4 regions of the Sphingobacterium sp. SRCM116780 genome follow, and region 1 is predicted to be linked to each of the others. Evidence: riboswitches for the same ligand, from Rfam matches in the RefSeq annotation. Region 1 holds a riboswitch; each other region holds the start of a gene.

Region 1 (3,163 bases):
GATCCCTTGGATTAAACAAATCATGTTCACCAAATAATCCTGGCCACCAATCCAAAACATCTGAATTGGCAGTTAACGCATGGCATACCCAAACAACATTGCTGTGGTCAGCATTTAATCTTCCATAAGTATGATAAGCAATTTCAAGGTTATTGATTTCCTCTCCATTTTCAAATGTAAAGGTTTCTTTGTATTGATATGTGTTGATACTCATGCTCCCTTTTTCTTATAAAAATACTCTCCGGATCTATGTTAATCTATTTTATCTTATCAAAAGCCTGTTGTAAATCTTCTTTGATATCATCAATATGTTCAATACCAACAGATAAACGAAGTAAACCAGGAAATACACCAGCAGTTTTTTGCTCTTCTTCACTTAATTGTTGATGTGTTGTCGCTGCTGGGTGAATGATTAATGATTTTGTATCACCCACATTTGCCAGATGACTTATTAATTCAAGACTATCGATAAAATCATTAGCTTTTGTAGGATCACCTTTGATTTGAAAGGAGAGGACAGCACCGTATCCATTCTTTAAATATTTTTGAGCATTCCCATAGCTAGGAGAGCTTTTCAAACCAGGGTAATTTACTTTTTCTACTTGAGGATGTGCTTCAAGCCATTTTGCAACCTCTAAAGTATTGTCTACATGACGTTGAACACGTAATGATAATGTTTCTAATCCTTGTATTAATTGAAAAGAATTGAAGGGTGAAATAGCAGGACCAAAATCGCGAAGACCTTCCACGCGAGCGCGGATGGCAAACTGAATATTCCCAAAAGGACCATGAATACCAAATACATCAGAAAAAATTAATCCATGATAGCCATCCGAAGGTTCAGAAAATTGCTTGAATTTACCATTGCCCCAATTGTATGTGCCACCATCAACAATAACACCTCCAAGGCTAGTACCATGGCCACCAATCCATTTTGTAGCGGACGCTACTACTACTGCAGCACCGTGTTCCAATGGCTTAAATAAATAACCGGCAGCCCCAAAAGTATTGTCAACGATAAGAGGGATATCATGCTTTCTAGCAACAGCAGCTATTTTGTCAAAATCAGGGATATCATAGCTCGGATTTCCAATAGTTTCCAAAAATAAAGCCTTTGTCTTCTCATTGATTAGCGCCTCGAATTCTTCAGCTGTTGTTTCTTGGGTAAATCGGACTTCAATACCTAATCTTTTGAAAGCAACTTTAAACTGATTGTAAGTACCCCCATAGATGTTGCTGCTTGAAATAAAGTTGTCACCCGCTTCTAAAATATTATTAAGAGCAATAAATTGTGCAGCTTGACCTGAAGCAACTGCCAAAGCAGCTACACCACCTTCTAGTGCAGCTACCCGTTTCTCAAAAACATCCGTAGTTGGGTTCTGCAAACGTGTATAGATGTTGCCAAATTGCTTTAGAGCAAATAGATTCGCTCCGTGCTCTGCATTTTCAAATACATAGGAGCTTGTTTGATATATAGGAACAGCACGCGAACCAGTTGTTGGATCCGCAACTTGACCTGCATGCACTTGAAGTGTTTCGAATTTAAGATTTTTATTATCAGACATTGTAGTTCTAATTAATTGGTTGAAAATTTGTTAAGAAAACTTTTGGATAAGGCTTCGCACATGGATATGTACTTGCAAACAATAAAATTTTTAAAAAATAAGATTGATTAACAAGACAATGTAAACATGTGCGAACACATTCGAATACATGAAGATGTAACCGTGCTACAGTTTACGTTAACTTTTGGACTAGTCGTCTTATTTTGTTGTAATGTAATCATCATTGTCGTTTCATTTATATGCTCCAAAGTAATATTGCTTTGGACAGGAATTGGCACCTTTTCAAACGTATTTTGAAGGTTGCCAGTGGGTCATTGAGCCAGTCTCTCGCCACTTCTTTATAAATCAAGACCAAAAAAGAAAGGTGTTGATTAGATGTATTTCTATTTGAAGTACAGTGCAAATATAGGTCTTGAATTTAATAAACCAAAATAATTTTGAATTATTTGTTTAAAACATTGTAAAACGATGAGGTAGTACTTTTATTGAAAAATAGGAGTATAAATTTTGAAATATTAACAGTGTTAAGTATATTTGAATAACGATTAACTATAGAATCAAAGAAAATGAAAGATAAGGTCGATTTGCGTAAGCGTATCCTGGAAGAGGCAAAAAAACTTTTCGCTCAAGATGGTTATAATGCGACATCCATTCGTAAAATTGCAGCCAAACTAGACATAAGTCCAACAACTATCTATCTGTATTACAAAGATAAAAGTGACATTGTATATGCGCTACATCAAGAGGGTTTTAATATGATGAAGGAAATGTTTTTTGCTTTGGAATATGTAGAAGATCCTTTTGAACGCCTAAAAGCGATTGGAAAATCTTATATCAAATTTGCGATTAGTCATCCAGATTTTTACGAATTGATGTTTGTAACCAAAGAACCAATGGAGTTTTTAGATCACCATTGTATGGGTGGACAATGGGAAGAAGGAGATGATGTCTTTAGTTTTTTGTTACAAACTGTAATCGCTTGTCAATCAAAAGGCTATTTTTTAGGTGATGATAGTTTGACTGTTGCATTGCAAGCCTGGACAACTGTTCATGGTCTATGTAGTATTTATATTTCTGGGCATTTGGTCAAATTGTTGTCTGAAATTAGCGCTAAAAAAAATACCGAACAAATTATAGATGATGTATATCGATTGTATACACATTACATGGAATCAACAAAATAATTTAAAATAAAAAACACTGTTAATAATGAAGATTTATTATCGTTTTGTTCCTATTATATGTTGTATTTTTTTATTGATAGAACCAGCTAAAGCGCAAGATGAGGTGTTGCAAAATTATGTCCAGCATGGGTTGGATAGTAATTTGATCATACAACAAAAGAATTTATCACTTCAAAAAGCATTAAATGGACTACAGGTTGCTAAATCTTTATATTTACCTTCCGTTAATGTTGATATTACCTATACAGAAGCACAAGGAGGTCGTAGTATCAATCTTCCTGTAGGAGATATGTTAAATCCTGTTTATAATACTTTAAATGCCCTGACGCAATCGTCTAATTTTCCAGCAATTGAGAATCAACAGATTAACTTCCTACCTCAAAATTATTATGATGCAAAGATTAGAACCAGTAT
Region 2 (3,163 bases), 1.8 Mb from region 1:
TAAGGGTGCTCCAGGTTGATGAACAATCTGAAGTTTATAAGCTGAGGCAATAAATTCGCCTGTATCCCACCAACTGGTCGTCCTTTCGGCCGTCATACTAAAAACTAATGTTGCCAAGATGGCACATACCCAGCCTAAGGTGTTATTCACTTTCGTATAGTTCATTGTTGCTAAAAGTTATATTTGGTTAAACGATAAATCAAATTGTAAACTGATTTTTAACTAAATATAACAAAAGGGGATTTCATTTTATACCGATTAACCTTTTTTAACAAAAAATTTACAACACATAAAAAGAGCCTGTTATAGCTCGATAACAGGCTCTTTTTATAATATTCAAATATGTTAAAATAATTTTTCTACAATACTCTTTGTTGGACCTGGGTTACTCATGGTATAAAAATGCAAAACAGGTGCACCAAACTTAATTAACTCTCTACATTGTTCCACTAACCACTCCTCACCTACCTGTCGTACATCTGCATTATTTTTACACGCAGATACTGCTTCACTTAATTCTTCTGGAATATCCAAATGGAAAATCTTAGGTAATGTGATTAGTTGCTTTTTTGTTGTCAAGGGTTTTAATCCTGGTATAATAGGAACATGAATACCATTTTCTCTGCATTTGGTGACAAACTCTTTATATTTTTCCACATTGAAGAACATTTGAGTTACAATAAATTCAGCACCCATTTCTACTTTTTTCTTCAACCATTTGAAGTCTGTATTAAAGTTCGGGGCTTCAAAATGTTTTTCCGGATAACCTGCAACCCCAATACAAAAGTTTGTCTTTTCTGAACTTACGATATCTTCATGTAGGTACTGACCTTGATTCATATCCGCAACTTGCTGCAATAGATCCGTTGCAAATGCATGACCTCCTTCAGTAGGAATGAAATCGGCATCCCCTTTTCGAGCATCCCCTCTCAAGACCAATACATTGTCGATACCCAAGAAGTTCAAGTCGATTAATGCGTTTTCCGTTTCCTCTTTTGTGAAACCTCCGCAGATAAGATGCGGTACTGCATCGACTTTATACTTATTCATAATAGCCGCACAGATCGCTACTGTACCAGGGCGTTTGCGATAAGCGACACGCTCTAATAAACCGCTTTCGTGCTTCTTATAGAGATAATCTTCTCTATGATAAGTCACATCGATAAAAGGAGGCTTGAATTCCATAAGTGCATCCATTGTTTTAAAAATACTCTGGATACCTTGTCCTTTTGCTGGTGGCAACAACTCAAAAGAAAACAACGTATTTCCTTTGGCATTATTGATATGATCAACGATTTTCATTAATTTCTTTTAAATGTGATTTGGTTGGCTTAAATCGAAATGCACAAGTAAACTTGTTTCAACTTATCTTTCCCATCTCTGAGTTGGGGTAGAATGTAGCACCTTGTAAATTAACAGGTTGCTAAGGCTTCATTGGGTCTAGTCCCTCTGCCTTTCTCTATAAGCATCGGCTAATATCGGTAATAGAAGTAAATAATCAAAATAATATTAACAAGCTTGTTAAAAATAGTGCTTCATCTTATCGCAATTTGCTTCAAAAAACATCAAAAATGCTCAATATAATGCAGTTACTATAAAGTACCAAGCGTATTTCGCAAGTCTTTTAGATAGAAACTCACTAATAAACTACCCTTTATTCCGTATTTTACGCGCTCACCTTTTTTAAATCCTTGAGATAAGTAATCATAAGCTACTCGAGCATTGTTATCGTTAAAATATAATTCTTTCCAAAATAATGGAACATCAGCCCATTCTTTCAAAGCTATCCCATTTGAACCATATATAATCGGGGATTCAATGGCGTCTATTTTAAAATCATTATAAATCCCTGAATTGCTAATGTGTTGAAAGTATGCAATTGAATAATCTAAAAAGTTTAAAGCTCGTTGTTTTACCTGCTGTTCATTCTCCAGTTGTGTTGGAATATGACGCCATTCATTGATCGTTATATCAAATTTACTTGGTTTCTCTCGTTCTGCTGTTTCATCTAAAGCAAGATTGATATATAGTTTACCACTATTGGGTAATCGAATCGAATTAAAATTTGAAAAATCTCCCTTTAATTGGACAAAGCCTACTTCTGTTTGCATAATTTCTAATGGAAAAGATTCGTTATTTTCATCTTCCAATATAATTTTATCATCGTCAAATGTGTATTGACCATGTAATAACACATCATCTATCGCAAGGATATAATGATGATCATCTTTTAATGACAAAAAAGATCGATGATAACTTGGATATTCGCATGCTATACGACAATCGATACTATTTATGTCGTCTCTCTTATGTTCCAGGTAGCTTTTTTCAGTGTAACCACAGATAACTTGATAGTTTCCCTTGGGTATTGTTTTACTTCCGCCAAAAAAAGAGCATGAGGAAAACAGGAACATCAAAATCGGCATGTATACTTTCATAATGGCTAGGTTATTCTTGACAATAAAGATAATTCTTTTTATAATTATTACAAGTTTGTTCTCCCTAAAAAAGAAGAGTTGCTACAGCAATAACTATAGCAACTCTTCTTTTTTACTAAAATGGTTCTTTCCGTTTATATTTCTTTGTACAGCTCGACCAATCCTTCTGGTAGATCGACTTCCAAAACTTCTTCTTCGGGATCAATTCCCAATATCAGGTCGTCATTTAAAGGGAACATCAATTCCTTATCGTTAAAATCTACGGTTGCGATAAATTGTTGTGGCATTTCTTGTACATGCGTAATCTCCCCCAACTCACCATGTGTCTCGTCAATAACAAGATACCCGATCAGATCCGTATACCTAAAATCTTCCGGATCTCGTTCTGGCATTTTATCATTGGGAAGATAGATTTTCTTACGTACTAAGGGTTGTGCTTTGTCAATATGATCTACATCCTCCAAGTTCAAGTAGGCCGTGCTATTTGTTTGGTACTTGATATTGTCAACAAAATAGGGTACTAGTTTTTTATTGACTTCAACAAATAGGACATCAAAGTCTAAATCTTGATAATCTTCAAATTCAAAAAAAAGTTGGAGCTCTCCTTTTAATCCACGAGTTTTACTAATATAACCGATATAAAAACTTTCTTCTATTGTCATGTTCTTAATTGAAAAGGCAAATTTAAAAATATAAATACAAGATTGAAAGATTTTTTAGGTGTA
Region 3 (3,163 bases), 490 kb from region 1:
GTCAACGCTAAACTAGCCACATATGCATTAATTCCTATCCCTATACTTTCTGTTATCATCTTGTTTGTCAATAAGATCATCAATAAAAGAAGTGAAAAAATTCAAAAGCAATTGGCTAGATTAGCTTCTTTTGTACAAGAGAACTTTGCAGGAATAAGGGTGATCAAGACGTATAATCGAGAAAAATATAAGATGGATTCTTTTGAAAAAGAAAGTACAATCTATCGAAATACAGCTTTATCTCTTGTGAAAATACAGGCTGTATTTTTCCCATTGATTCTGTTGCTTATTGGTCTAAGTACGATTATAACCATTTATATTGGTGGACTAGAGGTTGCCAAAGGAACGATAACTGCTGGGAATATTGCAGAATTTATTATCTATGTCAATCAGTTGACTTTTCCTGCGATGTCCTTAGCTTGGGTAACATCTCTTGTACAACGTGCATCCGCTTCTCAAAAAAGAATTAATGAATTCTTAAATACAACTTCTCCAATTATAAACGGAAACACAAAGAAGGAACTTACAGGAGATCTAAAAGTGGAGGATATATCATTTACCTATCCAGAGACGGGTATTCAGGCCATTAAAAATCTATCTTTTCATATTCCTGCAGGAAAGACATTAGCTATTATTGGAAAAACCGGATCAGGTAAATCAACACTCGCCAATTTATTACTACGAATGTTTGATATCGATAAGGGTGTTATTAAATACGACAATACACCTATCCAGGAACTGGATTTTCAGGATTTAAGACAACAAACTGGATTTGTACCTCAGGAAGTATTTCTTTTTTCAGACACGATTAGTAATAATATTGCATTTGGTGTAGATCAATTTACACAAGAGCAAGTAGAACAAGCGGCTAAAGATGCTGCAGTGTATGATAACATCATGGGATTTGAAGAGGGTTTTGAGACTTCTGTCGGAGAACGTGGCATTACTTTATCTGGAGGACAAAAACAACGTGTTTCAATCGCTCGGGCTTTAATCAAAGAACCAAAAATACTTATATTTGATGATTGTTTATCTGCTGTAGATACAAAAACAGAGGAACAGATCTTGACTTCGTTAAGTCGTATTATGAAAGGTAAAACCTGTGTTTTTATTGCGCACCGGGTTTCTACTATTAAGAATGCAGATAAAATAATTGTTCTGGATGCAGGAAAAATTGCAGAAGAGGGATCACATGAAGAATTAATGAATCTGAAGGGACAATACTTCGAATTACATGAGAAACAATTATTAGAGGCCATATAAATCATTAAAAGAGTTAAAAACAAATAATATCTATTAAAACAATAGATATTATTTGTTTTCTAAATTATCCTTTCTATATTTGTGTTATAGTATTCAGAATCGTGAAAAACGATACCAACCGAGTGTAGACACCACGGTGGTAGATTAATACGGGTATCATCCAAAATAAACATGAGCAAGCACCCATGCAAAGATCCTGAGTACAATTTAATCATCAAGGTTTTTACCTTTAACTATTAAAATTGTATGGCAACACAAATTCAAAACAACAACGAAAACATTTTAAAAAGATTTGAATCTTTTAATGACGAGCAACTCGTGCAGGAACATAATTTTTATGTGCATACGTTACAAGAAGTTGAAATTTTAGGTCGGTTAAAAGTAGCCCTGATTCAAGAGTTTAAAAGACGTAATATCGATATCTCTACTTTAGTGGAGAAACTTGATGAGGGACTTACTGCAATCAGATTGATTCGCATACAGCTTGTCGGAAACACCTTGATTCCCCTTGAGAATTAACAAGCTTTGCGCTTGGAATAAGCATCGAAAGATTTTGTTTTTGAAGAAATCTTTCGATGCTATATGACAAAGCATGTTCTTTACTCCAACATAACCGTTATTTTTCAGGGATCTTCATCATATCAGCCAAACTGGGAACAATACTTGTTGTTTCCATAAAAACCCATCTGTTCTTGATTCGGTCCCTAAGCAAGGATACTCCAGGGTATAAGCGTAGCAAAAGCGTTATTCAAGAGAGCACAATATTTGGAACTGGTAAGAGCGTACTAAGTGCGTTGATAGTACGTTATAGGTATACTTTTAACGCACTATGTACGCTTCATCCCTGCTTAGTCTCTACTTAGCCCCTACTTATACACTGCTTTACCCCTACTTATGAATAGTATGGAAGCTACAGGAAAAGCTTTCCAAAGCCATGTGTTGTCTACAAAGTCATCTAACTCTTAAGAAAAAGTCAAATCTTGTTTAAAGACTTCGCTTAAAGCTTTGTATAATTCTGGATGATGCGCTTTTAACCGATCTGGATTTTCAAAAAAATATTCTGATGCTACGGCAAAGAATTCAGCTCTATTTGTTACGCCATAAGGATCAATATCTGATTTTCCTTCTCCGATCTTTTTTATTTCTTTTCTAATCATTTCTAACCAGGCTAAGGTATAGGTATGATCTACTAAAAATGAAGGTAGACCGTCAACTTCACCGTCGGTCTTATCTAACAAATGAACAAATTCATGAATAGCCGTATTTTGTGCATCTGTAGTATTTAAAAATCCTGCCTCTAGAGCCGATTTAGATAAAATCATTTGACCATTCATCGCCCCTTCTCCTACCATGCCTAAAATCTTTCTATCACTTGAGCCCTCAAATTGGTAATCTTGGTTGAATGTATTAGGGTATAACAATACCGTTGTTAAATTGGAGTACTCCCAATTTTTAAAAGCAAAGACAGGAATAATAGCACTTGCGGCAACTAACATATAGTCTTTTAAAGAGATATCTATGCCCACGCCTTCAACAGCTACATGATCTAAAAATTTTAAACAACGTTCTTCGAATTCAATTTTATCCTGATCATTCAGAGATTGATAATAATGCACTTCTTTTGATAAAATAGCTTTACCTTCTTGACTTAACACCTTCCGAATAGCTTTACTATTTTTTTCTGTTTTATTTAATAAATAGTAAACTAAGTATATAACAACAGGCACCAAAATGATAATAAATAATTTTTCCATGTTTAATTATTTTATAATTTTCCAAGCATGATTGCGTTCTTGTAAACATTTCAAGAAACCTTTATAATGTGCGCCTCCAAACATAATCAGAATTTTTTGTTGTGAAGCATCTGCAACTAAAGCTGCTAAATTTTCTTCTCTCCTTT
Region 4 (3,163 bases), 1.7 Mb from region 1:
CTTGGTGGGGATGATTATATTATCAAACCTTTTCGTGTCGAAGAACTTCTACTACGCATCAATGCTTTACTCAAACGCATAGTAAGAGAAAAAGATGATCAGGTTGTCAGCGATAAATTTGAAATCGGTGAATATTTCTTCGATTATACGAGTCAACAAATTGCCCACAAAGGACTTCAACAAAAGCTATCGACAAAAGAGGCTGAATTACTTCGACTACTTTGTTTAAAGAAAAATGATGTCTTAACTCGAGAGGAGGCATTGTTAAAAATATGGCATGATGACAACTACTTCACTGGGAGAAGTATGGATGTTTTTTTAAGTAAGTTACGTAAGTATCTTCGAGATGATCCTAAAGTTGAAATTGTTAATGTGCATGGCAAAGGTTACAAATTATTAGTAAGCTAAAAAGAGATGTATCAGCATCTCTTTTCTAGATATGAGACACAAGATATGAGACAAATAAAAAGTTTCAAATCTCCCATCTATTAATATCCCAATATGAAAATAAAATTATCCTTTGTTATCTTTCTTTATTTATGTTTAGGCTTTATCGGTCTAGAGGTTTATGCACAAGAAAACATTGTTGTCAACGATTCTATTGCTCATCAAACGATCTTTCAAAAAATACCTTATAAGCAAATTGTCGTACCAGCGGCTTTGATGACATATGGAATTATCTCCTTGAACAGCCCTTATTTAAAGCATAAAAATGAGCAGATAAACGATGGGATTAACAATGATCCGTCAAAGACATTCAAGATCGATAATGTAACGCTATTTATTCCTTCTGCTGCGGTATATGGTCTTGATCTAATTGGTGTAAAAAGTAAGCACAATTTTAAAGAACGTTTATTTGTTAGTGCTGTTTCACATGCCATTACCTTGTCAACAGTTTACGCCATTAAACATACAACCCCAACTTGGAGACCTGATCTTGCTGATCAAGAATCCTTTCCTTCAGGACATACTGCAGTAGCTTTTACTGGTGCTGAAATGTTATGGCAAGAGTATAAAGACCAATCTATTTGGTATGGAATTGCCGGTTACACGATCGCTGCAGGAACAGGCTATCTGAGAATGTACAACCACAAACATTGGTTTTCCGATGTTGCCATGGGCGCAGGTATTGGTATGATGGGTACCAAGATTGCTTATTGGTTGTTACCTTTAGTGGATAAACATTTACAGTCGAACACATCCACTTCTTTAACAATGGTCGCTCCGTTTTATAATGGAAAACAAGCTGGTCTTGTGACAAGTTTTCAGTTTTAATGCGTGACAATATTCTCCTCCTTCTATCCTATCCATATTTCTGTTTAGAAAGAAAAACCTAACCTGTTGATCGTATTTTCGTTGCTTAGACTATAAGATCGTTTCTAAAAATTAAAAAAAATTTGTTTTTATAAAAGTAATTCCGATATTTACAGCGCTTATAGAGAAAGGCAGAGGGAATAGACCCATTGAAGCCTTAGCAACCTGTCCTTTGACAAGGTGCTACATTCTACCCTGATTAATTCGGGAATGATAAGCCAGACACAAAACTATACCTTGTGCCCTCCTCTCTAAAAAGCAATCGAAAAATTTAGTATAATAGATTCAAGAATTTTTGATCGTTTTTTATTTCAGATAACAAACCCTTCTATTTTCTTGCCTCGTTAAGGTTGAACAAATAAAATAATATCATATTTATGTTACTAACGAACAACTTAGGTTACCCACGTGTAGGTGCCTTCCGCGAGTTGAAAAAAGCCAATGAAGCATATTGGGCTAAAAAAATCAGCGCGCAAGAATTATTGCAGGCTGGTCAAAAAATCCGTGAGGGCAACTGGAAAACTCAAAAAGATGCTGGCATCGATTTGATTCCATCAAATGACTTTTCGTTTTATGACCAAGTTTTAGACTTGACATTAACTTTAGGTGCTATTCCTGCACAATATCAATCTCTTTTGAACAATGAAGATAAAGGATACAATTTAGACCTTTACTTTGCAATGGCTCGTGGTTTCCAACAAGATGGTGTGGATGTAACAGCTATGGAGATGACAAAATGGTTTGATACAAACTACCATTATATTGTTCCTGAATTTGTAAAAAATCAAGAATTTAAATTGACTTCAGAAAAATTCTTAAATGAATATAATGAAGCTAAATCTTTGGGTATAGAAACTAAACCTGTTTTAATCGGCCCAATCACTTACTTATTGTTAGGTAAAGAAAAAGAAACGGGTTTCAACCGTATCGATTTGATCGACAAATTGGTTCCTGTATATGAAGAAATCTTAGGTAAATTGGCTGCTGCTGGTGCAAAATATGTACAGATTGACGAGCCTTTCTTAGCTTTAGATATTGATGCTGCAACACGTGCTTTATACACAAGTGTATTCACAAAATTAGCTGCAGCAGCGAAAGACATCAAAATTATTATAACAACTTATTTCGAGGCTTTACGTGACAACGAAGAGACTGCATTAAACTTACCTGTTTATGCACTTCATGTTGACTTAGTAAGAGGTGAAAACCAACTTGATACGATATTAGCTAAAGTTCCAGCTTCATTAACGCTTTCATTAGGTGTTGTTGAAGGTCGTAACATTTGGAAAAATGATTACGTAAAATCTTTAGGACAAATCAAAAAAGCAGTTGATGCTTTGGGTAAAGACCGTGTTTTAGTAGGACCTTCTAGTTCTTTATTACATGTTCCTTTTGACTTAGATAATGAGGATAACGAAGAATCATTACCTAAAGAAGTTAAAAACTGGTTGGCATTCGCGAAACAAAAATTAGCGGAAGTAAAAGATTTAGCAGTCTTAGCGGAAGGTGAAGTAGATGCAAAAACTGCTGAACGTTTTGAAGCAAATAAAGCTGCTGCTGAAGATCGCCGTACTTCTTCTTTAATTCACAAACCAGAAGTGAAAGAGCGTACTGCTAATATCACAGATGATGATGCAAAACGTACTTCTACATTCTTAGCTCGTAAAGAAGCACAACAAGCGAAATTTAACCTTCCTGCATTCCCAACAACAACAATTGGTTCTTTCCCGCAAACAAAAGATGTTCGTAAATGGAGAGCTGACTTGAAAAAAGGTGCGATCTCCCAAGAACAATACGATAAAGAAATCGCTGAAGAAACAGAAAGAACAATCCGTCTTCAAGAGCAATT

The links. Region 1 has a riboswitch for S-adenosylmethionine ahead of LZQ00_RS07450 (O-acetylhomoserine aminocarboxypropyltransferase/cysteine synthase family protein). Riboswitches for the same ligand answer to the same signal wherever they lie in the genome.
Region 2: linked by a shared signal. The riboswitch ahead of metF (methylenetetrahydrofolate reductase [NAD(P)H]) and the one ahead of LZQ00_RS07450 (O-acetylhomoserine aminocarboxypropyltransferase/cysteine synthase family protein) in region 1 are both predicted to bind S-adenosylmethionine.
Region 3: linked by a shared signal. The riboswitch ahead of LZQ00_RS09460 (hypothetical protein) and the one ahead of LZQ00_RS07450 (O-acetylhomoserine aminocarboxypropyltransferase/cysteine synthase family protein) in region 1 are both predicted to bind S-adenosylmethionine.
Region 4: linked by a shared signal. The riboswitch ahead of metE (5-methyltetrahydropteroyltriglutamate--homocysteine S-methyltransferase) and the one ahead of LZQ00_RS07450 (O-acetylhomoserine aminocarboxypropyltransferase/cysteine synthase family protein) in region 1 are both predicted to bind S-adenosylmethionine.

What each region holds. Positions count from the first base shown of each region.
Region 1 is NZ_CP090446.1:1,687,968-1,691,130, reverse strand. It holds gene metX (homoserine O-acetyltransferase family protein) at 1-214, opposite strand, end outside; gene LZQ00_RS07450 (O-acetylhomoserine aminocarboxypropyltransferase/cysteine synthase family protein) at 258-1,565, opposite strand; SAM riboswitch class I at 1,798-1,912, opposite strand; gene LZQ00_RS07445 (TetR/AcrR family transcriptional regulator) at 2,132-2,749, shown strand; gene LZQ00_RS07440 (TolC family protein) at 2,775-3,163, shown strand, end outside.
Region 2 is NZ_CP090446.1:4,162,444-4,165,606, reverse strand. It holds gene LZQ00_RS17970 (DUF2723 domain-containing protein) at 1-165, opposite strand, end outside; gene metF (methylenetetrahydrofolate reductase [NAD(P)H]) at 346-1,302, opposite strand; SAM riboswitch class I at 1,363-1,468, opposite strand; gene LZQ00_RS17960 (hypothetical protein) at 1,593-2,438, opposite strand; gene rimM (ribosome maturation factor RimM) at 2,573-3,100, opposite strand.
Region 3 is NZ_CP090446.1:2,173,162-2,176,324, forward strand. It holds gene LZQ00_RS09455 (ABC transporter ATP-binding protein) at 1-1,263, shown strand, start outside; SAM-I-IV-variant riboswitch at 1,348-1,441, shown strand; gene LZQ00_RS09460 (hypothetical protein) at 1,510-1,782, shown strand; gene LZQ00_RS09465 (zinc-dependent peptidase) at 2,226-3,017, opposite strand; gene LZQ00_RS09470 (hypothetical protein) at 3,024-3,163, opposite strand, start outside.
Region 4 is NZ_CP090446.1:3,392,318-3,395,480, forward strand. It holds gene LZQ00_RS14585 (response regulator transcription factor) at 1-408, shown strand, start outside; gene LZQ00_RS14590 (phosphatase PAP2 family protein) at 502-1,275, shown strand; SAM riboswitch class I at 1,431-1,534, shown strand; gene metE (5-methyltetrahydropteroyltriglutamate--homocysteine S-methyltransferase) at 1,692-3,163, shown strand, end outside.